4 regions of the Streptomyces sp. DS1-CR2 genome follow, and region 3 is predicted to be linked to each of the others. Evidence: riboswitches for the same ligand, from Rfam matches in the RefSeq annotation. Region 3 holds a riboswitch; each other region holds the start of a gene.
What was found. Region 3 has a riboswitch for cyclic di-AMP ahead of ACY0PA_RS18725 (transglycosylase family protein). Riboswitches for the same ligand answer to the same signal wherever they lie in the genome.
Positions count from the first base shown of each region.

Region 1: another riboswitch for cyclic di-AMP. It lies ahead of ACY0PA_RS34760 (LysM peptidoglycan-binding domain-containing M23 family metallopeptidase); the one in region 3 lies ahead of ACY0PA_RS18725 (transglycosylase family protein).
Region 2: another riboswitch for cyclic di-AMP. It lies ahead of ACY0PA_RS25715 (C40 family peptidase); the one in region 3 lies ahead of ACY0PA_RS18725 (transglycosylase family protein).
Region 4: another riboswitch for cyclic di-AMP. It lies ahead of ACY0PA_RS20905 (M23 family metallopeptidase); the one in region 3 lies ahead of ACY0PA_RS18725 (transglycosylase family protein).

Region 1 is NZ_CM147085.1:7,401,417-7,408,448, reverse strand. Features, by position in the region: gene ACY0PA_RS34775 (APC family permease) at 1-160, opposite strand, end outside; gene ACY0PA_RS34770 (TetR/AcrR family transcriptional regulator) at 353-994, shown strand; gene ACY0PA_RS34765 (SGNH/GDSL hydrolase family protein) at 1,102-1,893, opposite strand; gene ACY0PA_RS34760 (LysM peptidoglycan-binding domain-containing M23 family metallopeptidase) at 2,125-2,925, opposite strand; cyclic di-AMP (ydaO/yuaA leader) riboswitch at 2,930-3,110, opposite strand; gene ACY0PA_RS34755 (tyrosine-protein phosphatase) at 3,519-4,316, shown strand; gene ACY0PA_RS34750 (DUF6126 family protein) at 4,351-4,524, opposite strand; gene ACY0PA_RS34745 (helix-turn-helix domain-containing protein) at 4,521-5,162, opposite strand; gene ACY0PA_RS34740 (aspartate aminotransferase family protein) at 5,256-6,641, opposite strand; gene dxs (1-deoxy-D-xylulose-5-phosphate synthase) at 6,638-7,032, opposite strand, start outside.
Region 2 is NZ_CM147085.1:5,336,957-5,343,988, forward strand. Features, by position in the region: gene ACY0PA_RS25695 (hypothetical protein) at 1-388, opposite strand, end outside; gene ACY0PA_RS25700 (C40 family peptidase) at 421-1,491, opposite strand; gene ACY0PA_RS25705 (hypothetical protein) at 1,784-2,137, shown strand; gene ACY0PA_RS25710 (tellurite resistance/C4-dicarboxylate transporter family protein) at 2,163-3,110, opposite strand; gene ACY0PA_RS25715 (C40 family peptidase) at 3,138-4,301, opposite strand; cyclic di-AMP (ydaO/yuaA leader) riboswitch at 4,310-4,459, opposite strand; gene pcrA (DNA helicase PcrA) at 4,727-7,032, shown strand, end outside.
Region 3 is NZ_CM147085.1:3,870,183-3,877,214, forward strand. Features, by position in the region: gene ACY0PA_RS18700 (NAD(P)/FAD-dependent oxidoreductase) at 1-474, opposite strand, end outside; gene ACY0PA_RS18705 (Ppx/GppA phosphatase family protein) at 968-1,912, opposite strand; gene ACY0PA_RS18710 (DUF501 domain-containing protein) at 1,909-2,439, opposite strand; gene ACY0PA_RS18715 (FtsB family cell division protein) at 2,533-3,021, opposite strand; gene eno (phosphopyruvate hydratase) at 3,154-4,440, opposite strand; gene ACY0PA_RS18725 (transglycosylase family protein) at 4,758-5,444, opposite strand; cyclic di-AMP (ydaO/yuaA leader) riboswitch at 5,449-5,620, opposite strand; gene ACY0PA_RS18730 (transglycosylase family protein) at 5,790-6,776, opposite strand.
Region 4 is NZ_CM147085.1:4,350,116-4,357,147, forward strand. Features, by position in the region: gene ACY0PA_RS20895 (PrsW family intramembrane metalloprotease) at 1-34, shown strand, start outside; gene ACY0PA_RS20900 (aldo/keto reductase) at 42-986, opposite strand; gene ACY0PA_RS20905 (M23 family metallopeptidase) at 1,098-2,153, opposite strand; cyclic di-AMP (ydaO/yuaA leader) riboswitch at 2,165-2,310, opposite strand; gene ACY0PA_RS20910 (PP2C family protein-serine/threonine phosphatase) at 2,570-3,676, opposite strand; tRNA gene ACY0PA_RS20915 (tRNA-Met) at 3,876-3,949, shown strand; gene ACY0PA_RS20920 (alpha/beta fold hydrolase) at 4,175-5,002, opposite strand; gene ACY0PA_RS20925 (GlxA family transcriptional regulator) at 5,073-6,104, shown strand; gene ACY0PA_RS20930 (peroxiredoxin-like family protein) at 6,047-6,703, opposite strand; gene ACY0PA_RS20935 (TetR family transcriptional regulator C-terminal domain-containing protein) at 6,634-6,867, shown strand; partial or broken gene ACY0PA_RS20940 (hypothetical protein) at 6,917-7,032, opposite strand, start outside.

The DNA.
Region 1 (7,032 bases), 3.5 Mb from region 3:
GGCCGACCAGGGTGCAGATCAGGAAGAACAGCACGTCCAGCCTGCGCAGGTCCTTCTTGAGCCTGGAACGCTGTTCACTCCATCCCTGCGACAGGTCGGGCAGGTCGGGCGCGCCCGTGGCGGACGGCTCGGTCGGCGGTATCGGCGGCGCTTGGGTCACGGGGAAACTCCTGCTGCACGGCTGGGCACGGGCGTGACAGTTGTTCTTGAGACGGCCTATTGACTGAACGGCCAGTCAGTAAGCGAGACTGTGACGGGCACCACTGGGCAGTGTCAAGAGTCCTGCACGAGGCGTTCACACCGGGTTCGTCGCCCGGCACCCGACGCCGGTGCCCGTGTGTAGGGTTACCGCGTGGCAAGAGTGCGGTTGAGCGTGGCCGAGCGGCGCGAAGAGTTGCTGGGGGCCGCCATCGAACAGATCGAGGCGCGGGGCGTGGCAGCCGTGCGCATCGCCGACGTCGCCGCGGCGCTCGGGGTGAGCAACGCGCTGGTTCTGTACCACTTCTCGACGAAGGAAAAGCTCGTCGCGGCCGCGTTCGCGCACGCCGCCGAGGGAGACCTGGCGCATCTGCGCAAGCTGCTCGGCAAGCGCACGACGGCGCTGCGCCGGCTGCGCTCGGCCGTGCGCTGGTACGCGCCGACGGGGCAGGCCAAGGGGTGGCGACTGTGGATCGAGGGCTGGTCCGCGGCGTTGCGTGAGCCCGCGCTGCGGGCGGTCACCCGCGACCTGGACAAGCAGTGGAAGGCGGCGCTCAGCGAGGTCGTCGCGGAGGGCGTGGCGGCGGGCGAGTTCCGCTGCCCGGACCCGGCGGGCGCCGCGCTGCGCCTGACGGCGCTCCTCGACGGGCTCGCGGTGCAGATGACCGCGTACACGGGGACGGTCTCGCGGGCGCGCATGCAGGAGTGGGTGGACGACGCGCTGGCCCGGGAGCTGGGACTTGAGCGGGCGGACCTGACGGCTACGACTACGACTACGACTACGACGTCAGGCTGACGGCGGCGCGACGTCGGGCTCCCCAGCGAGCGCGGGGTGGCCCCGGGGGAATGGCGCGGGGGAGCCGTCCCCAAGGGCAAGCTCCCCCATCACGCGCGCCGTTCCCGTCAGAGCGGCAGCAAGTCCGGCCGCTTCGCTGCCACATGATCCCCGGACGACTCGCCCCGCAGCCGTCGGCCGATCCACGGCACCAGGAACTCCCGCGCCCAGTGGATGTCGTCGCGCCGGACCTCCAGCGTGCCGCGCGGCGGCTGCGCCGGCCACGGCTGGTCCGGGTCCGCCGGCACCTCGACGCCGAGCGCCTGCCCCGCCCGCAGCGCGACCCGCGTATGGCCCTCGGGCGAGAGGTGCAGCCGGTCGTCGTCCCAGGCACGGCGGTCCTGAACGGTCTTGAGGGACCACAGGTCGAGCACCGGACAGCCGTAGCGGTCGGCGACCGCGCGCACATGCCCGTTGTACGTCGCTATCTTGCCGCGCAGATGCTTGAGGACCGGGACGTCCCGGGTGTCGAAGCCGGTGGTCACCATGACCGTGCCGACGGCGGAGGTCAGCCGGGCCACGGCCTTCTCGAAGCGCTCCGCGACGTCGTCGGGGTCGGTGCCGGGACGGATGATGTCGTTGCCGCCGGCGGCGAAGGTCACCAGGTCCGGGGCGAGTTCGACGGCTCGCGGGAGCTGGTCCTCCACGATCTGGTCGAGGAGCTTGCCGCGCACGGCGAGGTTCGCGTACCGGAAGGAGTGCTCGGGGGTCCGGTCGTCCAGGAGGACGGCGAGACGGTCGGCCCAGCCCACGAAGGCCCCGTCGGGACCGGGGTCCCCGACGCCTTCGGTGAAGCTGTCCCCCACCGCCGCGTAGGACCGAATCGTGCCGCCGTTGAGTGATCTCGATTCGTTTGCCACGACCACACATCTTTCACCCTGCGATGTGACCTACGCGACCGTAGGAAGGGGTTGACGGGTGGTGATATAGCCCACCCGGTCAGTTTCGCGATGTCAGGAATACGACGGGGATGCGGCGGAGGTCACGACCAAGGGGCGGGCCCGGAACCGGACCCGCCCCTTCACGTCACGCGTCAGTGAGACAGCTTCACTTCACAGCTCACGTCACACGCTCACATCACGCCATCGAGATCAGAGAGAGACCCCGTGCGCACGGAGGTACGCGACCGGGTCCACGTCCGAGCCGTAGCTCGGGGTGGTGCGGATCTCGAAGTGCAGGTGCGGTCCCGTGACGTTGCCGGTCGCGCCGGAGAGGCCGATCTGCTGGCCCTCGGTCACGGTCTGCCCGGACGAGACGGAGAGGGACGACATGTGGGCGTACTGCGAGTACTTGCCGTCGGCGTGCTGGATGACGACCTCGTTGCCGTACGCGCCGTCAAGGCCGGCCGACACGACGGTGCCCGCGGCTATGGCCTTGAGCGGAGTACCCGTCGGGACCACGAAGTCGACACCGGTGTGGTAACCGCTGGACCACATGGCGCCCGCGGTCTTGTACGCCGTACCGATGGAGGCGCCCTGGACGGGCAGCGCGTAGCTGGAACCGGTGGTGGTCGCCGCCGCGGCCTTGGGCGCGGCGGCCTGGGTGGCGGGGGCCGCGGCCTTCTGGCCGATCGTCAGCTTCAGGCCCGGGCGGATCACGGACGGGTCGCCGCCGATGACCGAGCGGTTGTCGGAGTAGAGCTTCTTCCAGCCGCCGCTGACGTTCTGCTCGTCGGCGATCTTCGCAAGGGTGTCCCCGCTCTTCACGGCGTAGGTCTTGGCCGCGGCGGGAGCGGCGACGGTCTGCGCGACCGAGTGGGCGGCCGCGGGGGGCGCGGCGTTGGCGGCACCCATCAGCGGCAGCGCGAGCGCGACGCCGCCCGTTGCGGCGACGGCGATCGAGCGCGCGAAGCGCTGGGACTTGGGACGGCGGTGCTTACCCTTCGCGGGCATGGGGGATTCCTCTCCGTCGCCTGCGAGGTGAGCTGTCGGGTTCGGGCTGGAGCTGCCCGGCCACACCCCTTTCGGGCACGGCTTCACCCCGAGCCGTGGCCGGTGTGCCGGATACGGCGGTCTACCTGGGTCCCCCGCTCCTGCCGAGCACGGATCGATGTGCGGATTCCGGGCGGCGGCAGGATGAGGCGGTCCGTCCGGATTGCGCTGAACGTAAGCGAGCGCGGAGCGCGGGGACAAGGCGCTAATTCCCTTGGATATTCTGGTTCTTGATCCTTAAATGCCCTTTTCCGGAAAAAGCCGTCACGCTCCGTCGATTTACGATCTTTGCGACTGCGCTACCTACTGGAAATGCATCCGGCCCGGCCGCCACGGACGGTCACGACTATGACCCTGCTCACGCATTGCTGACCATCTACTCCCATTTCAGGGCTAGTTATGGCGTAAGGCGCGAATGCTCACCTATCGCCTTATTTCGGGCATTAGACACGCAATCACCTGACGTCTCTCACATGGTTGCCCCTGGCAGCCATGTCGTATCGTCGAAGGCGCCCGCAGGCGAGCAGCGCCGCGGCCGACCGGGAGGAGCCCCCGTGACGCAGCAGGTCCCGTCCACCGAGCCCGAGTTGGCCGGAGTGCGCAACTTCCGCGATGTGGGTGGTCTGCCGACCGTGGACGGCCGTCGGGTCAAGCAGGGCGTGCTGTTCCGCAGCGGTCACCTCGCGCACGCCACGGATGAGGACGCCGCGTTCCTCTCCTCGCTCGGGCTGCACACGATCTTCGACTTCCGCAATGCCGCCGACCAGCGCCTCGAAGGCCCTGACGTCACGCTGCCCGGCGTGCGGAACGTGAACCTGCCGCTGACCGACCCCGCGGACGGCGCCGAGTTCTGGCAGATGGTGCGCGACGGCAATCTCGACGAGCTGCGCGCCGCCCTCTCCGAGGGACAGGCCGCGGACCGCATGATCACGTCGTACCGGACGATCATCGCGGAGCGCACCGCCGAGCACAGCCAGGTGCTGCACTCCCTCGCCGAGGACAGCGTGCCCGCGCTCATGCACTGCGCGGCCGGCAAGGACCGCGCGGGCCTCTCGATAGCGGTCACGCTCCTGGCCGTGGGTGTGGAGCGCGACGCCATCGAGGCGGACTACCTGGAGTCGAACGCGGCACACCGCCGCTACAAGGTGCACCGCAGCAGCGCCTCGAAGGACGCGATGTCCCCCGAGGTCATGGAACTGCTGAGCCCCCTGTTCGACGCCCGCGCCACCTACCTGGCCGCCGCCTTCAAGACGGTGACGCAGACGTGGGGTTCCACCGACCGCTATCTGGAGGAGGGCCTCAAGCTGTCCCCCGCACAGCGCGAGCGGCTGCGCGAGCGCCTTCTCGACTGAGACCGTCACCGACCGACAGGCCGGGTGAAGGGCGTCACCCGCGTGACGCCCCCAGCGTGAACAGCAGATAGATGAAGCCCGCGACGAGGTGCCCGGCGAAGACGTAGACGAGCAGGCGCACCCAGATGCCGCGCGGGAGCTTGTCCTCGATGTCACGCCGGGCGGGCTGCCGCTCGGACTCGGTCGCGTCGTTGGGCTCTGCGCTCATTGAGGGCCTCCCTGGGGCCGTTCGCCGCCGCCCGCCGCCGGGCCGAGGCACAGCGCGGCGGACGGGCTCTGCAGCAGGGTGTGTACGAAGAGGAGCTCGGCGCCGTCGCGGTCGGCGGCGGCGATCCGGTGCGGGGTGAGCGAGTCGAAGTGCGCGCTGTCCCCCGGGGCGAGCGCGTACGCGGTGTCCCCGAGCCGCAGCCGCAGCCGCCCGTCGAGGACGTACAGCCACTCCTCACCGGGGTGGACGCGCACGATGTCGCCCTGGGCGCCGAACGGCACATGGACGCGCAGCGCCTGCATGCCGCGCCCCGGGGCGCCCGCCTGCCGGTAGATCCAGCCGCCCGCCTCGGTGGCCTCCATGTCTGAGGAGCGCACGATCGCGTCCCTGTCGGCGGGCGTCTCGCCCAGGAGTTCGGAGACCGTCGTACCGTAGGTGCGGGCGAGGGCGAGCAGCATCGGGAGCGAGGGCTGACGGCGGCCCGTCTCCAGACGGGAGAGGTGCGCGGGCGAGAGCCCGGCGGCACGGGCCGCGGCCTCCAGGGTCAGGGCGGCGCGGCGCCGTAGTTCGCGCAGCTGCGGGGCGACGGACGGCAGCTCCGTGGGTTCCGGAGCCGGCTCCGGAGGGGCAGGGCTCATACCGTCGATTGAGCCAGAGCCGTACCTCTGGGGCAAATTTTTTGCCCCAGAGGCAAACGGCTTCCTTCTTTAAGAAGCGCCCTTACGAAACGGTCAGCGGTTGGCGACCGCCTGCTTCACCAGCGTCTTGCCGAAGTCCCACATCAGCCCGCCGCCCGAGTGCGCGTCGTCCATGACGGCGGTGAATGCCTCGACGAAGCGGTCCACCTCGCGCTCCCCGATGATCAGCGGCGGGATCAGCTTGATGACCTCCAGATGGTCGCCGGAGACCTGCGTGAGGATCCGGTGCTTCTGGAGCAGCGGCACGACGACCATCTGCGCGAAGAGGCCCTTGCGCGCGGCCTGGAGCATCGTCCAGCGGCTGCGCAGCTTCAGCGACTTCGGCCGCCCGAACTCGATGCCGATCATCAGGCCGCGGCCGCGTACGTCGCCCAGCAGCTCGTAGCGGTCGACGAGGGCGGCGAGCCGGGACTTCAGGAGCTCACCGGTCGCCCGGGCGTTCGCGACGACCTCCTCGTTCTCCATCACGGAGAGCACGGCAAGGCCCGCGGCCATGGCCTGCGCGTTCGAGCCGAAGCTGGCGGAGTGCACGAGGACCCGGTCCATGGACGAGTAGACCTTCTTGAAGATCCAGTCCTTGCCGAGCGTCGCGCCGACGGGCACATAGCCGCCGGAGAGCGCCTTCGCCACGCATACGAGGTCGGGTTCGACGCCCTCGTCGTGCTGGTAGGCGTAGAAGTCGCCCGTCCTGCCGAGGCCGCTCTGCACCTCGTCCGCGATGAGCAGAGCCTTGTGCTGGTGGAGCATCTCCTGGGCGGCGCGCAGATAGCCGGGCGGCGTCCCGTGGACGCCCTTGCCCTGGATGGGCTCGACGATCAGCCCGGCCACGTCGCCCTTCGCGAGCTCCGCGCGCAGGGCGTCGAGGTCGCCGAGCGGCACGGCGGTGTCCGGCAGGAGCGGCGCGAAGCCGTCCCGGAATCCGGACTCGCCGTTCACGGACAGAGACCCGGTGGTCAGCCCGTGGAAGGCGTGCCCGCAGTACAGGACCCTGGGCCTGCCCGTGGCGTACCGGGCGAACTTCAGCGCCGTCTCGACGGCCTCCGTGCCGCTGTTGCCGAAGAAGACCCGGTCCAGGTGCGGGCTGTGCGCGAGGAGCCGTTCGGCGAGCAGGCCCGGCAGCGGCTGGCAGTCGAAGCGGGTGAGGTCGGCGAGCGAGGCGTCGAGGACGTCGTGCAGCGCCTTGCGGACGACGGGGTGGTGCCGGCCGAGGCCCATCACACCGAACCCGGCGAGCATGTCCAGGTAGTCGTTGCCGTCCTCGTCCCAGAAGTAGGCGCCATCCGCCCGCTCGTAGACCTTGTCGAAGCCGATGGTGCGCAGCATGCGCGGGAGCTGGTGGTTGAGGTACTTGGCGTGCAGCTCGTAGCGCTCGGCGCCGCGGTCGGCCAGGAGTCGTGCGAGATCGAACTCCTTGCTCATACGTCGTCGCTCTCCTTGCCGGCCACGAGGGCCGCCGTCTCGGCCTTGCGGGCCATGCTGGTGCCGATCCGCCCGGCGATCTCGACGGGCGTGAGCCCGATGTCCGCGAGCACTTCACCGCGCTTGGCGTGCGCGAGGAACTGGTCGGGGATCCCGAACCGCCGTACGGGTACGTCGACTTCGGCCTCGCCGAGCGCGAGCGCCACGGCGGAGCCGACGCCGGCCGCCTTGCTGTTGTCCTCGACGACGGCGACGAGCCGGTGCCGTGCGGCGAGCGGCGCGAGGTCCGGATCGACGGGTTTGACCCAACGCGGGTCCACGACGGTGCAGTTGATGCCGCGCGCTGCCAGGAGTTCCGCGACCTGGAGGCACACCGGCGCCATCACGCCGA
Region 2 (7,032 bases), 1.5 Mb from region 3:
AGCGCAGCCGGGCGTCGGTCGCCGGATGGGTGTCCAACGCGAGCCAGGCGTCTGTGAGTTCGCGTATCTTCCGGTCGCGGCGCAGGCCGAGGACGACGCCGATGACCGCGGGGACGAGGGCCGCCAGGCCGAGGATCGCGAAGACGGGGCCCATGACGAAGACCAGGGGATCCTTGTCCTCGAACAGCTGGTTCACCAGGGACAGCAGGGCCCAGCCGAGCAGCGCGCCCGCCCCGCACAGCCACAGCAGCAGGAGCCGGTGCACCCCGAGGTGCGACCTGCGCAGCTCGTCGAGGGCCATGCCGCGGTCGGTGAGCAGCGTCTGGTGGTCCGGCCACGTACGGAGATGGGCAGGGGGCGCAGGCGGCGGCAGCGCACGGCTAGGCATGAGCCTGACATTACCGGCAGCATCGCACCGGCTCACGCCACCCGCGTAGCCCCCGCGAACGGTATCTCGTCGATCGGGGCGATGCGGACCGGGGCGCTCGGGTTCGGGGCGTGGATCATCTTGCCGTCGCCGATGTAGAGACCGACGTGGCTGATGCCCGAGTAGAAGAACACCAGGTCGCCCGGCTGCAGTTGGGAGCGTGGGATGCGAGGGCCCGCGTTGATCTGGGAGTACGTGGTGCGCGGCAGGGAGATGCCCGCCGAGCGGTACGCGGCCTGGGTGAGGCCGGAGCAGTCGAAGGCGTTCGGGCCCGTGGCGCCCCACACATAGGGGCTGCCGAGGGCGCTGTAGGCGTAGGCGATGGCCGCCGCCGTGCGGGAGTCCGGGGCCTTGGGCAGGGCGCCGGACGGCACCTCGCGGGAGGAGTCCGAGCGGGAGGCGCGGCCGGCCGCGCCGCTGTCGCCGGCGCCTGCCCCGACGCCGGTGCGCTCGGCCGCAGGCAACTGGCCGAGCAGACGCTTCGCCTCGGCCAGCTTCCCGGTGACCGTCTTCTTCTGCTTCTTCAGCTCGCCCTGCCGCTTGCGCAGCTCGGCGAGCCGGCCGTCGGCCTCGGAGCGCAGCTGGTCGATCTGCCGGAGTTCGCGCTGCACGCGCCCGACCGCGGAGGCCTGCCGGGTGCCGAGCCGGTCGGCGAGCGCCGCGTTGTCGAGGTACCGGGCGGGGTCGGAGGACAGGACGAGCTGGACCGCCGGGTCGAGGGCGCCGGTGCGGTACTGCGCGGCGGCGGCCGAACCGAGCGCCTCGCGCTGGGTGTTGAGCCGGTCCGTCCTGCGGGCCGCCTCGTCCCGCAGGGAGCCGAGCTTCTTCTCGGCCTTGTCCGCCTTCTCCTTGGCGCCGTTGTACTTCTCGGTGGCCTTCTCGGCCTGCTGGTAGAGCTGGTCGACCTTCGCCTTCACCTGGCTCGGGGTGAGCCGGGGATCCGCGTGCGCCGCGCCGTCCAGGGCGGTGGCGGTCGCCGCGGAGGCGAGAGCGAGGGTCGCCGCGGTGCGGGCCGTGGGGCCGGTGAGCGAGCGCTGTCGGGGCTTGCGGTGCGCTGCCGACACGAGGGGCACGTCCTTCCGGTACGTACTGCTTACGCGTCCGGCGGCGGCCCGCACAGGGGAAGCGGGCCGCCGCCGGACCTTTCTCGGCGGTAGGTGCCCGACTGCGCCCGTGAGCGGGGCGGGGGTGGGAAGCCGGTCACCTGAGGAAGGACGCTAAACCTGGCCGTCACGGGTTGGTGATGGATTGTCCGCAACTGGTCCTTGTGTTCTGGGTGTGACCGTATGTGACCGGCGCGGGACCGGTGCGGGCCGGTTCAAGGAGGCAGTGAGGCCCCGGCTAGGCTCGCCGGTCATGGACGTACTCATCCACCTCTTCGTCGGCCTGCACATCATCGGCATCGCCTCGCTCCTCGGTGGGTTCCTCACCCAGATGAAGGCGATGGGCAAGGGAACGGCCCGGTTCGTCCCGGCGATGCTGCACGGCGCGCTGACCATGCTGGTCACGGGTGTCGTCCTGGTGGGCCTGAACCAGGCGGACGACAACACCGTCAACAACATCAAGATCGGCGTGAAGCTCGCGCTGCTGATCGTGATCCTCGGCCTCGTGTACGTGAAGCGGGACGACGAGAAGGTGGACAAGGGGCTGTTCGGCCTCGTCGGCCTCCTGACCACCGCGAACATCTTCATCGCGGTCCTCTGGACCTGAGCCGTCACGGTCGTCCAGATCTGAGTCAGGCGGGTGTTCGGGACCTGAACGTCCCGAACAGGGTGGCGAGCCACGCGGCCACCGCGATCCACACCAGTACTTGCCCCGGCCCCTTGAGCCAGGGCACATCGGCGGCGGCGCTCACGGACAGTGCCGCCGCCGCCGTCATTCCCATCGGGAAGACCGTCGACCAGCGCCGCACGTCGTAACGTGGCCTGGACCACCGCACCTCCGCCAGCGCCAGCACGATGTACCAGGTCACATCGAGCGCGAGCAGCAGGAAGCTCATGGTGCGCAGGACGTCTGTGTCGTCCCTGTTCCACAGACCCGTCGCGACGAGCTTCGACGCGGCGAGTGCGGAGATGGCGAGCGCGCCGCCCGCGACCCAGTGGTCCCCGGCGCCGGAGGCCACCTCGCGCAGGTCGAAGTGGAGCAGCGCGAAGCAGTACAGGATGATCCCGCCCCAGAAGAGCACCATCCCGGTGAACGCGAGCCAGTGCGCGCCGACCGCGGGCGCGAGCGTCGCCGCCAGGACGACGAGGCCCTGCGTCGCGACACAGCCGAGGAACACGGCCCCCGGCATCCGCGGCTTCCAGTGCCGTGCGACGTTGATCAGGAGCACCGGCCAGACGAGCGCGGACAAGGCGAGGAGCGCCTCGGCCAGGGTCTGCCAGCCGAACATGGAGATCCGGGTGCCGAGGACGGCCGTCGCCGCGACCGCGGTGAGCGCGGCCGGGGTGTCCGCTTCGGATTCCCAGCGGTCGCGCTCCCGCACCAGTCGTTTCGCGAAGTCCGCCGCGAGGACGAGCCAGAGGGCGGCGGCGAGCACCAGCATGATGCCGCTCAGCACCGAGTAACCGGTCAGTCGCAGGCCGACCGAGATGATGCCGGTGGCCATGACGGCGGCGCCGGCGGCCGGCGGGAGCTGGGACCACGTGGGTCCGGGACGTGGGGTTGCGTTCGGGCCGCGCACCGCCCGAACGTAACCCCACGAAGGCGGTCAGGCCGGGCGCACCACGCTGTGGATCGGCATGTAGTAGATCGACTCGACGCGGACGTTCGCGCCCGGCTTCGGCGCGTGGATCATCTTGCCGTCGCCTATGTAGATGCCGACGTGGCTGATGTCGTCGTAGAAGAAAACCAGGTCACCGGGCTGGGCGTTGGCCGTGGTGACGGTCGTGCCGACCTTGACCTGGTCCCAGGTCGTGCGCGGCAGCGTGATGCCGGCCGCCTTCCACGCGGCCTGCGTGAGGCCCGAGCAGTCGTACGAGTCCGGGCCCGTGGCGCCCCACACGTACGGCTTGCCCATCTGTGACTCGGCGAAGTCGATGACCTTCGCGGCCTTGGTGGCGTAACCGCCGCTGGTGCCCCCGGAGCCCGTACCCGTACCCGAACCGGTGCCGGTGCCCGGGTTCTCCTGCTGGCGCGCCTCCTCGGCCGCCTTGCGCTTGGCCTCCGCCTCGGCCTGCTGACGAGCCAGCTCCTCCGCCTTCTTCCTGGCGGCCTCCTGCTTCTTCTTCTCGATCGCCGCGAGCCGCGCCTTCTCCTCGGCGGTCAGCTTCGACAGGAGTTCGCGGGCGTCACCGAGCTTCTGCTGGACGTCCCTCTTCGTGCTCTTGAGCGTGGCCTGCGAAGTGGTCAGCGTCTCCAGGCTCTTGGCCGCCTCCGTGCGCTTCTTCGTGGTGGCGGCCTGCTCGGTCTGGTAGTCGTCGACGGCCTTCTTCTGGCGGCTCGTGAGCCGGCTCATCAGCTGGTCCTGGTCGAAGTAGTCCTGCGCGTCGTCGGCGAGGAGCAGCGTCGCGGTGTCGGAGACGGCGCCCGTGCGGTACTGGGCCGCGGCGAAGGTGCCGAGCTCCTGGCGGGCCTTGTTGAGCTTCTCGGTGCGCTGCGCGACGTCGTCGAGCAGGTCGCCGACGCGCTTCTGCTGCTTGGTGGTGCGCTCCTTGGCCGCGTTGTACTTCTCCGTGGCCACGCCCGCCTGGTGGTAGAGGGTGTCGACCTTCTTCTGGACCTCTTCCAGGCTCGGCTTCGGCGGCGCGGAGGGGGCGGCGTTCGCGGTCTGCGAGAGCAGGGCGATGGAGGTGAGGGCCGCCGTGGTGATGCCGACGACGGGGGCCGTGCGGGGGCCGGCTGTTCTGGTGCGCGGCTTGCGGTGCGACGCCAAGGGTCGCGTCTCCTTCCCATGACCGCCTACCGGGTTAGCTGTCGGGTTCGGGCGGAGATTCGGAAGGCTGCCCTACGGCCGTGCCCTGACGGGTCGTCGGCCGATTCACCCCAAAGGTCGTGGGTCCCCGGTTCCATGCCTCTCGGCGTACTGAACTCAGCGGGGGCGACCCGCTCGCGGCGCGGTTGCCGGCGGGGGGACGGGCGGCCCGCGGAGCACGGTAGCCAACTCGTGTGGCTGCTGTGAAGGTTGATGTTCGATATGCCCGATACATTTTCGTGACCTTCGGCAATCTTGTTCGCGACCTCCGGTAATCCTCACTGGGGGTAATTACTGCGCTACAAGAGGTGGCTGGGGCCGCGAAGTCGGGGGAAGTTTCCGGGACGGCCGTGGGTGTCAGTGGGGCGGCCTAGACTCGTAGAGCGATGAGCAGCCTCTTTGACGACAGCTTCCTGGCGGACCTCACGGCTTCGAAGGCCAGTGAGGAGCATGCCCCGCCGCCGCCCGAGGACGACACGGCTCCGGAGCACGTTCCGGACGACCTGTTCGACGGGAAGTTCGACGTGCCCCCGGCCAGGGACGAGTACTACCGGGACGGCGCCCCACGCCCGGCGCTCGACCCGGCGGCGCTCCTCGACGGGCTGAACGAGAACCAGAAGGCGGCCGTCGTCCACGGCGGCTCCCCGCTGCTCATCGTGGCGGGCGCGGGGTCCGGCAAGACCCGTGTGCTCACGCACCGCATCGCGTACCTCCTCGGCGAGCGCGGTGTGCACCCCGGCCAGATCCTCGCGATCACGTTCACGAACAAGGCCGCGGGCGAGATGAAGGAGCGCGTCGAGTCCCTCGTCGGCCCGCGGGCGAACGCGATGTGGGTGTCGACGTTCCACAGCGCCTGCGTCCGCATCCTGCGCCGCGAGTCGAAGAAGCTCGGCTTCACGTCGTCGTTCTCGATCTACGACGCCGCCGACTCCAAGCGACTCATGGCCCTGGTCTGCCGTGACCTCGACCTGGACCCGAAGAAGTTCCCGCCGAAGTCCTTCAGCGCCAAGATCTCGAACCTGAAGAACGAGCTGATCGACGAGGAGGACTTCGCAGCTCAGGCCGCCGACGGCTTCGAGAAGACCCTCGCCCAGGCCTACGCGATGTACCAGTCCCGCCTCCGCGAGGCGAACGCTCTGGACTTCGACGACCTGATCATGACGACGGTGCATCTCCTGCGCGCCTTCCCGGACGTCGCCGAGCACTACCGCCGCCGCTTCCGCCACGTCCTGGTCGACGAGTACCAGGACACGAACCACGCGCAGTACGCGCTGGTCAGGGAGCTGGTGGGGTCGGCCGACAGCGGCCGCGGGGAGGACGAGCCGCCTCGCGCGGACGACCTCCCGCCGGCCGAGCTGTGCGTCGTGGGTGACGCCGATCAGTCGATCTACGCGTTCCGCGGAGCCACCATCCGGAACATCCTCCAGTTCGAGGAGGACTACCCCGACGCGACAACGATCCTGCTGGAGCAGAACTACCGCTCGACGCAGACCATCCTCTCCGCGGCCAACGCGGTCATCGAGCGCAACGAATCCCGCCGCCCCAAGAACCTGTGGACGAATGCGGGCGCGGGCGCGCAGATCACCGGCTACGTCGCGGACACCGAGCACGACGAGGCGCAGTTCGTCGCCGACGAGATCGACCGGCTCACGGACGCGCGCGACGCGAAGGCCGGCGACGTCGCCATCTTCTACCGGACGAACGCGCAGTCCCGTGTCTTCGAAGAGATCTTCATCCGCGTCGGCCTGCCCTACAAGGTCGTCGGCGGAGTCCGCTTCTACGAGCGCAAGGAGGTCAGGGACGTCCTGGCCTATCTGCGGGTGCTCGCCAACCCCGAGGACTCCGTCCCCCTGCGCCGCATTCTCAATGTGCCCAAGCGCGGCATCGGCGACCGTGCCGAAGCGATGATCGACGCGCTTTCCCAGCGCGAGAAGATCTCCTTCCCACAGGCGCTGCGCCGCGTCGACGAGGCGTACGGCATGGCGGCCCGCTCGACGAACGCGGTGAAGCGGTTCAACACGCTGATGGAGGACCTCCGCACGATCGTCGAGTCGGGCGCGGGCCCGGCCACGGTCCTGGAGGCCGTGCTCGAACGGACCGGCTACCTGGCCGAGTTGCAGTCGTCGACGGACCCGCAGGACGAGACGCGCATCGAGAACCTTCAGGAACTCGCGGCCGTGGCCCTGGAGTTCGAGCAGGAGAGCGCGACGGCGGAAGGCGCGGCCGAGGGTGCGGGCGAGGCGAGCGTCGGTACGCTCTCCGAGTTCCTGGAGCGGGTCGCGCTCGTCGCCGACTCCGACCAGATCCCGGACGAGGAGGACGACGGCTCCGGCGTCATCACGCTGATGACCCTGCACACGGCCAAGGGCCTCGAGTTCCCGGTCGTCTTCCTGACCGGCATGGAGGACGGCGTCTTCCCGCACATGCGCTCCCTCGGCCAGGTCAAGGAGCTGGAGGAGGAGCGCCGCCTCGCCTACGTCGGCATCACGCGCGCGCGTGAGCGCCTGTATCTGACGCGCTCCACCCTGCGCAGCGCCTGGGGCCAGCCCTCGTACAACCCGCCGTCGCGCTTCCTGGAGGAGATCCCGGACACGCATCTGGAGTGGAAGCGGACCGGCGCCATGGCGCCCGCCAAGTCGGCGGGTCCGACGAGCGGGATCGCCGCGTCCCTCTCGTCGTCGCGCTCACGCTC
Region 3 (7,032 bases):
CTCGTCGTTCGTGGACTCGGCCTTGTCGAGCTGCTCGAGCACGTGGTTACGCAGGCCGATGGCCTCCTCGACACCCTTCATACCGATGCCGACCTCGGCGAGGCCCGGCGTCGGGAAGGTGCGGGAGACCGCGCCGAGCGCGATCACCAGGTAGTCGAAGGGAACCTCGTACGCCTCGCCGACGAGCGGGGCGACCGTGGCGACCTTGCGGTCCTGGTCGATGGTGGTGACCCGGCCGGTGAGAATCTCGGCTCCGGGCACAGCGCGTCGCAGCGGGACGACGACATTGCGCGGCGAGATGCTGCCGGCGGCGGTTTCGGGGAGGAAGGGCTGGTAAGTCATGTACGAGCGCGGGTCCACGACCGTGACGGTCGCTTCCGCATAACGCATCTTCTTCAGAATGCGTCGTGCTGCGTACAGGCCTACGTACCCACCGCCTACTACGAGGATCCTGGGACGCTCCGTGGTGCTCATGCCATCGAGTATCCACCCGTCCGGAGGGGGTCGCTCGTGCGCCCCTTCACAAGCATGGAGAGGGTCTCTGCTACACTTCGCCGCCCACGTGACGGACGTCATGGTCCCAGCGGGGAACCACGGTATAACGCCGGTCGTTCCGCACCCCTGTTGAGCTGCCGCTCCGGGCATTTGGCGGGGGTGGACCACTCGCCCGGTTCATCCGTCCGTAACAAGCCTGGAACGCCCCGCGCCTCGGCCGCCAGGGCCCCAGAACCCCCTTCCGCGGGCCATCTGACCCGGAACCTCGCCCAACGGGGCCGAATTCCTTGTGAAGAACTTCACGAACTTTCCCGACGAGGTGTCGCCGGAGCGTGTCGCCCCTCCAGGAAGAGGCCGGCTGAGGGGTCCTGGAGGGGGCTGGACGCCTGGAGGGGCCGGGGTCCTGGAGGGGCTGGACGCCTGGCCTGGAGGGGCTGTGCGCCTTTGGAGGGGGCGGGGCGCCTTGGAGGGGCTAGGCGATCGACCAGGCGATGCCGTCGAGGATGTCGTGCTCGCTCACCACGACCTCCTTGGCGCCGATCCACTCCATGATCAGGCGCAGCACCAGTGCGCCGGAGGCGATGACGTCGACACGGCCCGGGTGGATGACCGGATTCAGGGAGCGCTGGTCGTGCGTGGACATCATCAACCAGTCCGTCAGCTCGGCGACCCGCTCGTAGGAGATGCGGGAGTGGTGGATGGCCACCGAGTCGTACTCGCTCAGGCCGAGCGCGAGGGCGGCGACCGTCGTCACGGAGCCGGCGAGGCCGACGAGCGTGCGGGCCGCGGTCAGCGGGACGGTCTGCGTCACGAGGTCGAGGGCCGCGACGACGTCCTCGCGGATCTGCTCGATCTGCGCGGGCGTCGGCGGGTCGGTGACCTGTCCGTCCGCCCCCACGAGGTGGCGCTCCGTCATACGGACGCAGCCGATGTCGACGGAGCGCGCGGCCACGACCGCGTCCTCGCCGACGACGAACTCCGTCGAGCCGCCGCCGATGTCCACGACCAGGTACGGCTTGTCGAGGTCGGCCCGGCCCGTCAGCTCCTTCGTCGCGCCGGTGAAGGAGAACTCGGCCTCCTGGTCACCGGTGATGACCTCGGGCTCGACGCCCAGGATGTCCATGACCCCGCGCACGAAGTCGTCCCGGTTCTCGGCGTCGCGGGACGCGGACGTGGCCACGAACCGGATCTTCTCGGCGCCGTGCGCCTTGATGACCTCGGCGTACTCGCGGCAGGCCGCGAAGGTGCGCTCCAGCGCCTCGGGCGCGAGCCGTCCCGTGCGGTCCACGCCCTGCCCGAGCCGCACGATCGTCATGCGGCGGTCCAGGTCGACGAGTTCGCCCGTCACGGGGTCGGCGTCGGCGACGAGCAGGCGGATCGAGTTCGTGCCGCAGTCGACGGCGGCGACGCGGGTCACTCGCCCTCCTCGGGCGCGGCCGACACGCACGGGCCCTTCGCCCACCACTCGGGCAGCATCGCGATGGCCTCGTCGCCGAGCGGGTTCACGCCCGGGCCCGCGGCCAGGGAGTGGCCGACCAGGACGTGCAGGCACTTCACCCGGTCCGGCATGCCGCCCGCGCTCGGGAAGCCCTCGAGGACCCCGATGGCGTCGCGGCGCGCGATGTAGTCCTCGTGCGCCTTGCGGTACGCGTCCGCGAGCTCGGGGTCGGTCTGGAGGCGCTCCGTCATCTCCTTCATGACGCCGTTCGCCTCCAGGGTGCCGATCGCGGACGCGGCGCGCGGGCACGTGAGGTAGTACGTCGTCGGGAAGGGCGTGCCGTCCTCGAGGCGCGGGGCCGTCTCGACCACGTCCGGGTTGCCGCACGGGCAGCGGTGCGCGATGGCCCGCAGGCCGCGCGGCGGGCGGCCGAGCTGCTCCTTGAACGCCTGGATGTCGGCGTCCGTGGGCGTGGTCGGCTCGGTCTGGGGCGGGGGCGTGTCCATGCCTGGGGGCTTTCCTTCAGTGAACTTCGGTGGGGGTACTACGGGTTCGGGCTTGAGGCTTGGGGCTTGGGCTTCGGGCGTTGGTGGGACGGGTCAGTTGTCGGGGCGGTCGGCCTTGTCGACGCCGTCCCAGACGTTCGAGTACCAGGGCCGGCCCGTCGCGCCCTGCTCGGAGCGGGTGCGCTTCGCCGCGTCGGGGTCGCGCGCGATGTAGCCGGTCTCGCCCGGCATCACCAGGTGGAGCCGCTCGCGGATCCGCTGCTCCGCGTACGAGTCGTCCTGCCAGCGTGCCTTCTCGTCGCGCAGCCTGTCGACCCTGCTCTGGGCCTCCTGCTGCTGGCGCTGGAGGTCGGCGATCTCCCCGCGCTGGGTGACGTACTGCCTTATGGGGTACGCGAGCGCGACGACCAGGGTGCACAGGACGAGGGCCAGGAGTGCCGCGCGGCCGGTGAGGCGGGAGCGGCGGGCCTGGCGTCTGGTCTGGGAGCGGTAGACGCGCTCGGCGGTCTGCTCGCCGAGCAGACGCAGCCGGGTCGCGGTGGAGAACCGGTCACGGTCCCTGTCCCGGACTCTCCCGGCCATCTTCGCGCCTCCCCTTTACGTGCGTACGTCCCCGCACACGGTACGGGACCGGGTGCGGGGACGTACGTACGACGCTTCTACCGAAGCCTGTGTGGCTCAGCCCTTGAAGCGGGGGCCGCCGAGCGCAGGGCGTCAGCCCTTGAAGCGGGGAAACGCGCTGCGGCCGGCGTAGACCGCGGCGTCGTCGAGGATCTCCTCGATGCGCAGGAGCTGGTTGTACTTGGCGACGCGGTCCGAGCGGGCCGGGGCGCCGGTCTTGATCTGGCCGCAGTTCACCGCGACGGCGAGGTCGGCGATGGTGACGTCCTCGGTCTCGCCGGAGCGGTGGGACATCATGCACTTGAAGCCGTTGCGCTGGGCCATCTCGACGGCGTCCAGGGTCTCGGTCAGCGAACCGATCTGGTTGACCTTGACGAGCAGGGCGTTGGCGGAGCCCTCCTCGATGCCGCGGGCCAGGCGCTCCGGGTTGGTGACGAAGAGGTCGTCGCCGACGATCTGGACCTTGTCGCCCAGCTTGTCGGTGATGACCTTCCAGCCGGCCCAGTCGTCCTCGTACAGCGGGTCCTCGATGGAGACCAGCGGGTATGCGGAGACGAGCTCCTCGTAGTACTCGGTCATCTCGGCGGCCGAGCGGGACTTGCCCTCGAACTCGTACAGGCCGTCCTTGTAGAACTCGGACGCGGCGACGTCGAGCGCGAGCGCGATCTGCTCGCCGGGGACGTAACCGGCCTGCTTGATGGCCTCGATGATGAGGTCGAGCGCGGCACGGTTCGACTCCAGGTTCGGGGCGAAGCCGCCCTCGTCGCCCAGGCCGGTGGACAGGCCCTTGGTCTTCAGCACCTTCTTGAGGGTGTGATAGACCTCGGCGCCCCAGCGAAGGGCCTCGGAGAAGGACTCCGCGCCGATCGGCGCGATCATGAACTCCTGGATGTCGACGTTGGAGTCGGCGTGCGACCCACCGTTGAGGATGTTCATCATCGGGACGGGCAGCAGGTGCGCGTTCGGGCCGCCGAGGTAGCGGAACAGCGGCAGGTCGCTGGCCTCGGAGGCGGCGTGCGCGACGGCGAGGGAGACGCCGAGAATGGCGTTGGCGCCGAGCGAGCCCTTGTTGTCGGTGGCGTCCAGGTCGAACATCGCCTGGTCGATCAGGCGCTGCTCGGTGGCGTCGTAGCCGACGAGCTCCGGGCCGATCTGCTCGATGACGGCGAGGACGGCCTTCTCGACACCCTTGCCCTGGTAGCGGTTCGGGTCACCGTCGCGGAGTTCGATGGCCTCGAACGCGCCGGTGGACGCACCGGACGGGACAGCGGCACGACCGGTGCTGCCGTCGTCGAGGCCGACCTCGACCTCGACCGTGGGGTTGCCTCGGGAGTCCAGGATTTCCCGGGCTACGACGACGTCGATGGACGGCACGAGCATCTCCTTCTGGGATGTGACGCAACTACGCCGGGCCGCATGGTCCGGCAACACGTGAGCCTATCCGGCTCCGGGCATCGGCCAGCCGACCGACCGGCCCGTGGACAAAACCGAGAGCGAATTGTTTCCGAACGGAACAAAAAATCCCGGCCGACAACGGACGAAAGCCCAGGACCCCTCACACACCAGAGCCCCGCCCCGGGCGCGACGGGGGAATGCGCACCCGGGGCGGGGAGTCCTTGGGGGAAACCTGGCGTGGTACCGGCCGTCCGCCGAAAGCCGGTACCCGAGCGGCCTGGGGGCCGCTGCTCCTCTCCTGCTTACTTGAGGTGGAGCTGCTGGCCCGGGTAGATCAGGTCGGCGTCCTCGACGATGTCCTTGTTCAGCTTGAAGAGCTTCGCCCAGCCGCCCTTGGTGTCGTGCGCCTCGGCGATGGTGCTGAGCGTGTCACCGGCCTTCACCTTGTACTCGCCGTCACCCTTCTTGACCTTCTTGCCGGTCGGGGTCTCGACGGTCTTCTTCGACTCCTGCTTCGCGGCAGGCGTCGTGCGCTCCTGGCTGCGGGTGGTCGGCTGCTCGGCCTTGCGCTCCGGCTGCGGGGTGGCGGCCGGGGCGGAGCCGGTCGAGGCGGCGGACAGGCCCACGCCGCAGCTCGGCCAGGCACCCTTGCCCTGGCTGGCCAGGACCTTCTCGGCGACGGCTATCTGCTGCGCCTTGGAGGCCTTGTCGGCGGTGGAGGCGTACGCGGTGCCGCCGTACGCGGCCCACGTGGACGAGGAGAACTGGAGGCCGCCGTAGTAGCCGTTGCCCGTGTTGATCGACCAGTTGCCGCCGGCCTCGCACTGCGCGACCGCGTCCCACTCGGAGGCGGTGGCGGCGGAGGCGCCGGTGGCACCCATCAGCGGGACGGCGACAGCGGCACCGGCGACACCGGCGAGCGTGGCGACGCGAACAGACCGCTGAATGGCAGTCGGGCGGCGGTGCTTGCCCTTGCTGGAAAACAGCATCGAGAGATCCCCTCACCGACGCCTACGAGGTGAGCTGTCGGGTTCGGGCCGGATGAGTGCCCGGTCGCACGTCCTGCGTGCGACTTCACCCCAAGCCGGTCGTTCGGCCGTCTCTCAACGGCCGGGGCCGGCACTTACCTTGGGTCCCCCGCTCCTGCCTACGGCGCTTACGCGACGACTGTTCCCGTACGGACATTGGCAGGATTCGGCGTGACATCCGACGGGGCCCGCTGTGGCGAGCGGTGATGACCGTAAGCAGTGGATCGCCGGAATTTCAAAGACGATCAGGGCCTTTGAGACCCATCTCTCACTCTCGCTAAAGCGGACATTCAGCCCGAACTGCCGCTACTTTTCGCCCGATTCGAGCCCAAGATCCAGACTCTGACCAGGAAGGATGAGGTCCGGGTCGGCACCCACCGTCTTCTTGTTCTCGGCATACAGAGCGGCCCATCCGCCGTCCACGTCATGGGTGTCGGCGATGTCCCAGAGGTTGTCGCCGGCGCGCACGGTGTAGGCGTCTTCATCCTGATTCGCTTGCTTACGTCCGCTTTCGTCGCCGCGCGAGGCGTGGCGGCCCGAGCCGTCGTCGGCACGCGAGGAGCCCGCGGCGTCGTCCGCGGCGGCGTCGCCGCGGTGTCGGCCGGAGGCGGGCGGGGTGGCCGCGTCCGAGCCGTCGGAGGTCTCCGGCGAGGGCGTCGCGGGGGTCGAAGTCGAGCCGTCCCGGCCGGACTTGTCACCCTCGGCACCATCCGAGGCGTTGCCTGCGGTATCACCCGAGGTGTCGTGATTCTTCTCTCGGGAGTCGTCCTCCGCGCCCGAGGTCGCGGAGTCCGCCGGCTCGTCGCTCGCGTCGTCCTTCGCGGTGTCGCCGTCCGCCGCGTCGTCGCTGCCGGAGTCGCCGGCGGACGCGGACGGGGTCGGCAGGGCCGCCCCGGGATCAACCTTGGCCGCCGCGTCGTCCGCCGTGAGCCCCGAGGTGACCGAGCAGACCGGCCATGCCCTCGGGCCCTGGTCGGCGAGGACCTTCTCGGCGACGGCGATCTGCTGAGAGCGGCTGGCCTGGTCCGCGCGCGGCGCGAAGTCGAGGCCGCCGTAGTTCTCCCAGATCTCCTGGGAGAACTGGAGCCCGCCGTAATAGCCGTTGCCCGGATCGGCGCTCCAGGAGCCGCCGCTCTCACACTCGGCGAGCTTGTCCCATGTGGCCGTCGACGCGGCGCTCGCGCTGGTCGCGCCGAGCAGAGGGATCGCGATGGCGGAGCCGGCCACTCCCGCGGCGACGATGAGCGCGGGAGCCTGGCGGGGGCGACGGTGACGACCGTTCCCGGTGAGCATGGAGGCGCCTTTCGGTGGCTCGGGGAATCCTGCGGCGGGTGGTGCCGCGATGACTGGTGAACGTAGCGGGAGTCGAACGCTTGTCACAAGTCGATGCAGCGGAGATCACGTGAAAGTCACAGTCTTGACGGACCGTCAGTTATGAGGCTTCGTCCGGGCCTTCCTGATGCGGCGCGAACTCGACCGGAAGTGTGCGCAATCCCCGCATGATGAGCCCGCCGCGCCAGCGCAAATCGGCAGGTTCAGGCGCATTCCA
Region 4 (7,032 bases), 480 kb from region 3:
CGCCCACAACGCGTACAACCCGTACCGCTACTGAGAACGCCTCAGGCGGACGCCTCCGTGAGCTTCGAGAGCTCCGCGTCCGTCAGCTCCAGGTCGGCCATGGCCACCAGCGCCGGCAGCTGCTCCACGGTGCGGGCGGACGCGATCGGTGCGGCCACCGTCGGGCGGGACGCGAGCCAGGCGAGGGCGACCGTCGCGACCTGGGCGCCGTGCGCCTGCGCCACCTCGTCGAGGGCCTTGAGGACGCGCACACCGCGCTCGGTCTGCAGGTGCTGACCCGCGCCCGCGGCCCGCGGGCTGTCGACCTCGGTGCCCGGCCGGTACTTGCCCGTCAGGAACCCGGACGCCAGGGCGTAGTACGGGACGGCGGCGAGGCCGCCGCGGGAGGCCACCTCCTGGAGCCCGCCCTCGTAGGTGTCGCGCGAGACGAGGTTGTAGTGCGGCTGGAGCGCCGCGTAGCGGGCGAGGCCCTCGCGGTCGGAGAAGTCCAGCGACTCCTGGAGGCGCTCCGGGGTCAGGTTCGACGCGGCGATGGCGCGCACCTTCCCGGACTTCACCAGCTCGTCGAGGGCGGTGATGATCTCCTCGACCGGCACGGACGGGTCGTCGAAGTGCGTGTAGTAGAGGTCGATGTAGTCCGTGCCGAGGCGGCGCAGGGACTCGTCTGCGGCGGACTTGATGGTGTTCGCGGACAGGCCCTTGAAGTCGGGGTGGGAGCCGACCTTGGTGGCGATGACGACATCGGAGCGGTTGCCGCGCGCGGCAAGCCACTTGCCGATGACGGTCTCGGACTCGCCGCCCTTGTTGCCCGGAACCCACGACGAGTACGCGTCGGCCGTGTCGACGAAGTTGCCGCCGGCGGCGACGTACGCGTCGAGCACGGCGAAGGACTGCGCCTCGTCGGCGGTCCAGCCGAACACGTTGCCGCCGAGGGAGAGCGGGAACACCTCGAGGTCTGACGAGCCAAGCTTGCGAAGAGAAGTCATGGCTTGTTTTAACACCGATACGAAGCAAGATATTCCGGGCATGGCCGACCGGCAGCCCTGACGTCGGGGGGTTGCCGTCAGGACCGCCGGGGTTCGGAGAGTGACGAGCCTTTAGATGGTCAGACCGTTGGTGCGCAGCCACGGCGCGGGGTCGACCCCGGTCGCCTGGCCGCCGGGGTGGACCTCCAGGTGGAGGTGCGGCCCGGTCACGTTGCCGGTGGCGCCGACGCGGCCGATGACGTCGCCGCTGGTCACCTTCTGGCCGGCGCTGACGTTGAGGGACGACTGGTGGCAGTACCAGAGCTCGGTGCCGTCCGGCAGCTCGAGGACGGTGCGGTAGCCGTACGCGCCCGCCCAGCCGGCCTCCTTGACGGTGCCGGAGTGGATCGCCTTCAGCGGCGTACCCGTGGGAGCGGCGAAGTCGAGACCCGTGTGGTAGCCGGAGGACCACATCGAGCCGGGCTGACCGAAGGTGCCGGTGATCGTGTAGGAGGCGACCGGCAGCGTGAAGCTCTTGGCGAGCTCGGCGAGGCGCTCGGCCTCGGCCTTCTTCTTCGCGGCCTCCTCCGCCGCCTTCTTGTCGGCGGCGGCCTTGGCCTGGGCGGCGTCCTGCTCCTTGGCCGCGTCCTCGGCGGCCTTCTTCGCGGCGGCCTCCTCGGCGGCCGCGGCCTCGGCGTCGGCGGCCTGGTTCTGCTGCTGCTCGGCCTGCTGCATGATGCGGGCGCGCAGGGCCTCACCCGCGGTCGCGCCCTGCTCGGCGTCCGCGGTCGTGATGCCGGCGCCGGTCAGCGGGGTCGCGTCGCCGCCGGACGAGTCGTCATCTGCGGAGGCATCGGATATCAGCGCGCCCACGCCGGGCAGCGACTTGGCGTCGGGCAGCGAGTCCTTGACGGCGGAGAGGTCGGGCATCGAGATGTGTACGGGGGGCTTGCCGCCCTGCGCGGTGGCGATGCCGCCCGCGCCGACGGCCGCGATCACGCCGACCCCGAGAACTGTGGAGCTGCGCGCGAGACCGCCGCGCTGCTTGGCTACGCGGTGCCTGCCGCGTACGGGGCGGACGGACTCCTCGGTGGGATTCCACTCGTCCCAGGTCTGCTCGTCCGCTTCGCCGAACTCTTCGTCGATCGGCGCGTAGGAGAACTCTGGGGCAGGCCGGTTGGACGCCACTGGGGCGCGCTCCTTTCCTTCCTTCTCGCCTACCGGGTTAGCTGACGGGTTCGGAGCAGGAAGGTCTCCTACCGACGCCTTCCGCGAGGAAAGACGTCCGATTCACCCCAAGTTGGTGGTTCCCCGGCTCCCTTGCGGGATTAGGCGCGTGCGCACGGAGCCATCTCTTGTGACGGCTGGGACGACCGCGCTGCGTTATCGAACGTTAATAGACACCGGGGCCCGATTCCAAGCCGTTCCGACTGATCGTTAACGCCTTTGGCCTGGACTTATCGGGGCACGAGCGGGCGGAATCGGGCGAGTTGACCGGCCGTCGGAGCGGGCCGCCCATCTGACGGTTTGTCAAATGTTATGCGCAGCGACGTCATTCGACTACGGAAGGTGAAGACGGCGCTCACGGCTGCTTCACTGCTGCTTCACGGCCGCCTCACCGCGAGCAGCGCCATGTCGTCCGTCGTGCCGCCCCCGGTATGCCGGCGGACCTCGGCGGTGAGCGCGGCAAGCAGCGGATCGGGCCCCGAGAACATCCGCCCCGCGAGCCGGGCCGCCGGGTCGTAGAAGGTGCCCTCCGCGTCGCGCGCCTCCGAGAGGCCGTCGGTGTAGAGCAGCAGCGTCGCCCCGGACGGGAACTCCGTCTCGGACGCCCGGTCGGGCCAGCTGCCGAGGCCACCCATCCCGAGCGGCAGCGCGGGCTCCGGCGGCGACAGGACCTTGAGCGCCCCGTCGCCGCCCAGGATCAGGGGTTCCGGATGGCCGCGGTTGATGACCCGTACGAGGCCGTTGCCGTGCGGGATCTCGGCGAGCACGGCCGTGGTGAAACCCTCGAACTCGTCGAGGCCGTTGCGCCGCAGCCCCTCCCGCGCGAGCGCCCGCTCCAGGCGCTGCGCGACCGCCTCCAGGGTCGCCTCCTGTTCGGCCGCCTCCCGGAAGGCGCCGATGACGACGGCCACGGCGGACACCGCGCCCATGCCCTTCCCGCGTACGTCTCCCACGACGAGCCGCACCCCGTGCGGGGTGTCCTGCACCGCGTACAGGTCGCCCCCGATGAAGGCCCCCGCCTGGGCCGCCTCGTAGCGGGCCGCGATCTCCAGGCCGCCGATGCGCTCCGCGGGCTCGGGCAGGACGGCGCGCTGGGCCGCCTCGGCGATCTGGCGCACGGAGGTGAGCTGCTCACTGCCCCGCCGCACGACGCGGTTCATGACACAGGCGAGGACGGCGACGGTGGCGACCGTGACGAGTTCGGTGACGGCGTCGGTGTCGTAACTGCGGGTGTATCTGAGATGCACCCCGAGTACGACGGCGACGGTCGCGAGGCCGGTCAGCAAGGTGCCGCGGGGCGAGAAGAACGGGGCGGCGACCAGCGGGGCGGCGGTGAAGAGGGGCACGCCGGTGAACGTCGACGGCGTGACGTAGTCATAGATCGCCCCGACCACGATGAGCAGCACGACCAGCAGCCGCACGAAGAACCGCGCGCGGGACAGGCCCGGCTCCGCCTCTGACCTGTGTCCTCCTCGCTGCCCCACCGCTCGTCTCCCGCCACCGTCCGCGTCGGTCCCGCGCCTGCGCACGCCGTCGGGCCCCACCCCAGGGTTCCCCCGGAAAAGGCGGCGGGCGACCTGGCGGGACCGACCGGGTGAAAGGGGCCCGAGGCGGCGGATCGCGGAACGCCGGGCAACCGATTCGCGTTCTGTCGCCGCAATGGCGTAGAGTCGTGTTTACCGACGCGGGGTGGAGCAGCTCGGTAGCTCGCTGGGCTCATAACCCAGAGGTCGCAGGTTCAAATCCTGTCCCCGCTACTGAAGACCGAAGGCCCGTAACCATTGGTTCCGGGCCTTCGGTGTATCCGGTCGCGTGGAGTGGAAGGGGCTTCGGGAGCAAGTCGGCTCCCCAATGGCTCCCAGCGTTCTTGCGTCGGCTCGAACCGGCATGCTCCGCGGTCGGAGAGGGCCGGGCGATTGACGCCAGTTCGACGGTGGCAGTTCTGGCCCATCGGCCTCGAAGCCGGGCGGGCCGTAATGTCTCTACGCTGTGAAGAAGTCGCCGAGCGCGTGGCCGATCCGGCCGGGCGCGTTCTCCGTGGGGATGTGATCCGCATGGGGGATACGGATGAGCGTGGTGTTCGGGATCTCCGAGGCGAACCGCTCGGCGAACTCCACCGTCTCGTGGAGGTCGTCCTCGCCCCAGATGAGCAACTTGGGTGTGGTGGACCGCCGCAGCGCGGGGACGAGTTCAAGGGTGTAGCGGTTGTCGGCCGCACCTGCCAGGGCCATCCAGGAGCGGCGAACCCGCGCATCGGTCCACGGGTCCACGTAGTCCGCGATCAACGGTTCGGTGGCGACACCGGCCAGCACTCTTGCCACCGCCTGCCGGCGGTTGTCGAGCACGCCTTCGGCCGTGTCCGCGCCCCGGAAGCTGGCCACATGGGGTGCCGGCCAGGAGTCGTAGAGGACCGAGTTGACCAAGGCAAGGCGGGACACCTCGAAGCGGTCGTGGGCGAGGATGTGCTGGGCGATGGCGCCGCCGATGTCATGGGCCCCCACCGCGATCGGTCCGGAGAGCTGCAGCGCGGACGCGAACCGCGTCACCCAGTCCGCGAGGGCCGGGACCGTGGCCGTTTCCGGGGTGAGCTCGCCTCCTGAGCGCCCCAGTCCGAGGAGATCGACCGCGATCGGCCGTAGCCCGGCGTCGGCGAGGTGGTCCAGCACGGGGAGCCAGACCCGGCTCCAGTACGTTCCGTGCAGCAGCAGCACCGGCCGGCCGTCCTGCCGCCCGGCGGTCAGGTAGCTGGCCGTTTGGCCGTCGACCTGGACTGCGCTCCTGACCACTGTCGTTTCGGTGGTTTCACTCATGGGACCACTGTGACCGGAGTAGATCTCCCTGCCGAGAGTCCTAAAAGACACCTGGGGGTACATTCTTGCCATGAGTCTTCACCGGGTGGTGGCCCTGCTCAATCCGCCGCAGTCGCCTTTCGAGCTCGGCTGCGCTGCCGAGGTCTTCGGCACCGTCCTGCCGGATGTTCCTGCCCGCTACAGCTTCCGGATCTGTGCCGAGAACCCCGGACCGCTGCGGACCACCATCGGTTACCCGATGCTCGTCGACGCGGGCCTTTCGGCCCTGGAGGAGGCAGACACCGTGGTCGTCCCCGGCTGGCAGCCACCCAGCGCGCCGGTGCCGCCGACCGTCATCGCGGCGCTGCGGGCCGCCCACCGACGTGGCGCCAGGATCGTCGCCATCTGTACAGGGGCGTTCGTCCTCGCCCGGGCCGGACTGCTCGACGGCCGCCGCGCCAGCACCCACTGGCGCCACGCGGACCGGCTCGCCGCCACCTTCCCCCAGATCGAGGTGGACCCTGACGTGCTCTACGTGGACCACGGCGACGTGGCCACCAGCGCCGGAACCGGCGCGGGCATCGACCTCTGCCTTCACCTGGTGCGCTGCGACCACGGCGCCGCCTACGCCGCGCAGATCGCCCGGAACATGGTCCTGCCTCCACACCGGGAGGGCAGCCAACTCCAGTACGCCGCACAGCCTGCCCCGGCGAGGGCGGACGAGTCACTGGCGCCGCTGCTTGAGTGGGCCACGTCCCACCTCGACTCTCCGCTGACCCTGGACCGGCTCGCCGAACGAGCCGGGCTGTCCACCCGGACCCTCGCCCGGCGCTTCACCGAACAACTCGGCGTCAGCCCGGGGCAGTGGCTGTTGCGCCAACGCCTCGACGCGGCACGGGTGTTGCTGGAGCAGACCGACCTGCCGGTCGAAGCCGTCGCCACCCGTGTCGGACTCACCTCGGCAGTCAACCTGCGCCGCCGCTTCCAGGCGCATCTGGGCACCACACCCGGCGCTTACCGGCGCACCTTCAGCCAAACTCGGGTGGCTGCTCGACGGACGGCGCCTCAGCGCAGGGCGTCAAGCGCGGCGATGATGTCGGCCGGTTCGGCGCGCTTGGTGTAGTCGGTGTCAGCGAACGCCCAGCGGACGGTGCCGGTCTGGTCGATGACGTATGTCGCGGGGAGCGGGAGGGTGCGCGGGTGGCCGCCGTTGACGCGGTGGAGGTCGAAGCCGAGCTTGTCGTAGACGGCGGCGAGGTCGTCCGGCAGGTCGAAGGCGAGGCCGTACGCCTTGGCGGTTTCGGATCCGACGTCGCTGAAGACGGTGAAGTCCAGGGCGTGCTTCTCGGTCAGGGACAGTGACTCGTCGGGGATCTGCGGGGATACGGCGACGAGTCGGGCGCCCCGATCGATGATGGCGGTGTGCTGCTGCTGGAGGGAGCGCAGCGCGATGTTGCAGTACGGGCACCAGGCGCCACGGTAGAAGGTGAGCACGACCGGGCCTTGGGCGAGGAGCCGGTCAAGGGTGATGGTCTCGCCGGTCGCGCAGGGCAGCGTGAAACGCGGGGCCTGCGCGCCGGCGGCGAGCGCGCGGTCGGCCTGGCCGGACGAGGCGAGTTCGGAACCGGCCCGCTGCATGCGACGACCCGGAGGTGCGGGCCGTCCTCGACCGGCACCACCAGGGGCTGTGCGACGCGCTGCGCTCCGCGCTCGAAACGGCAAGAAAGGACGGGCAGTTGGCAGCTTCCGCCGATCCGGCCTCGGCGGCTGAGCTGCTCGCGCTGCTCGCGTACGGGGTGAACGTGCGGTCGCGGGCGGGCGGCGACGCACGTTCCCTGAGCCGCACCGTCGATGTGGCTCTCGACTCGCTCCGGGCCCCGGACTGAGAGCGCTTCTTTATGGCCGCGCAGGTCAGACACCCCATGTCTTTCGGTGTCAAGCGGCGAGGGTGTGGACGTTCCGCCGCCAGGCCAGCGACACGTAGACCAGCGTGACGATTACCTTGCGACGCTGGTAGATCGCGAGAGTGGACCGCAGCGACGTGATCGTCT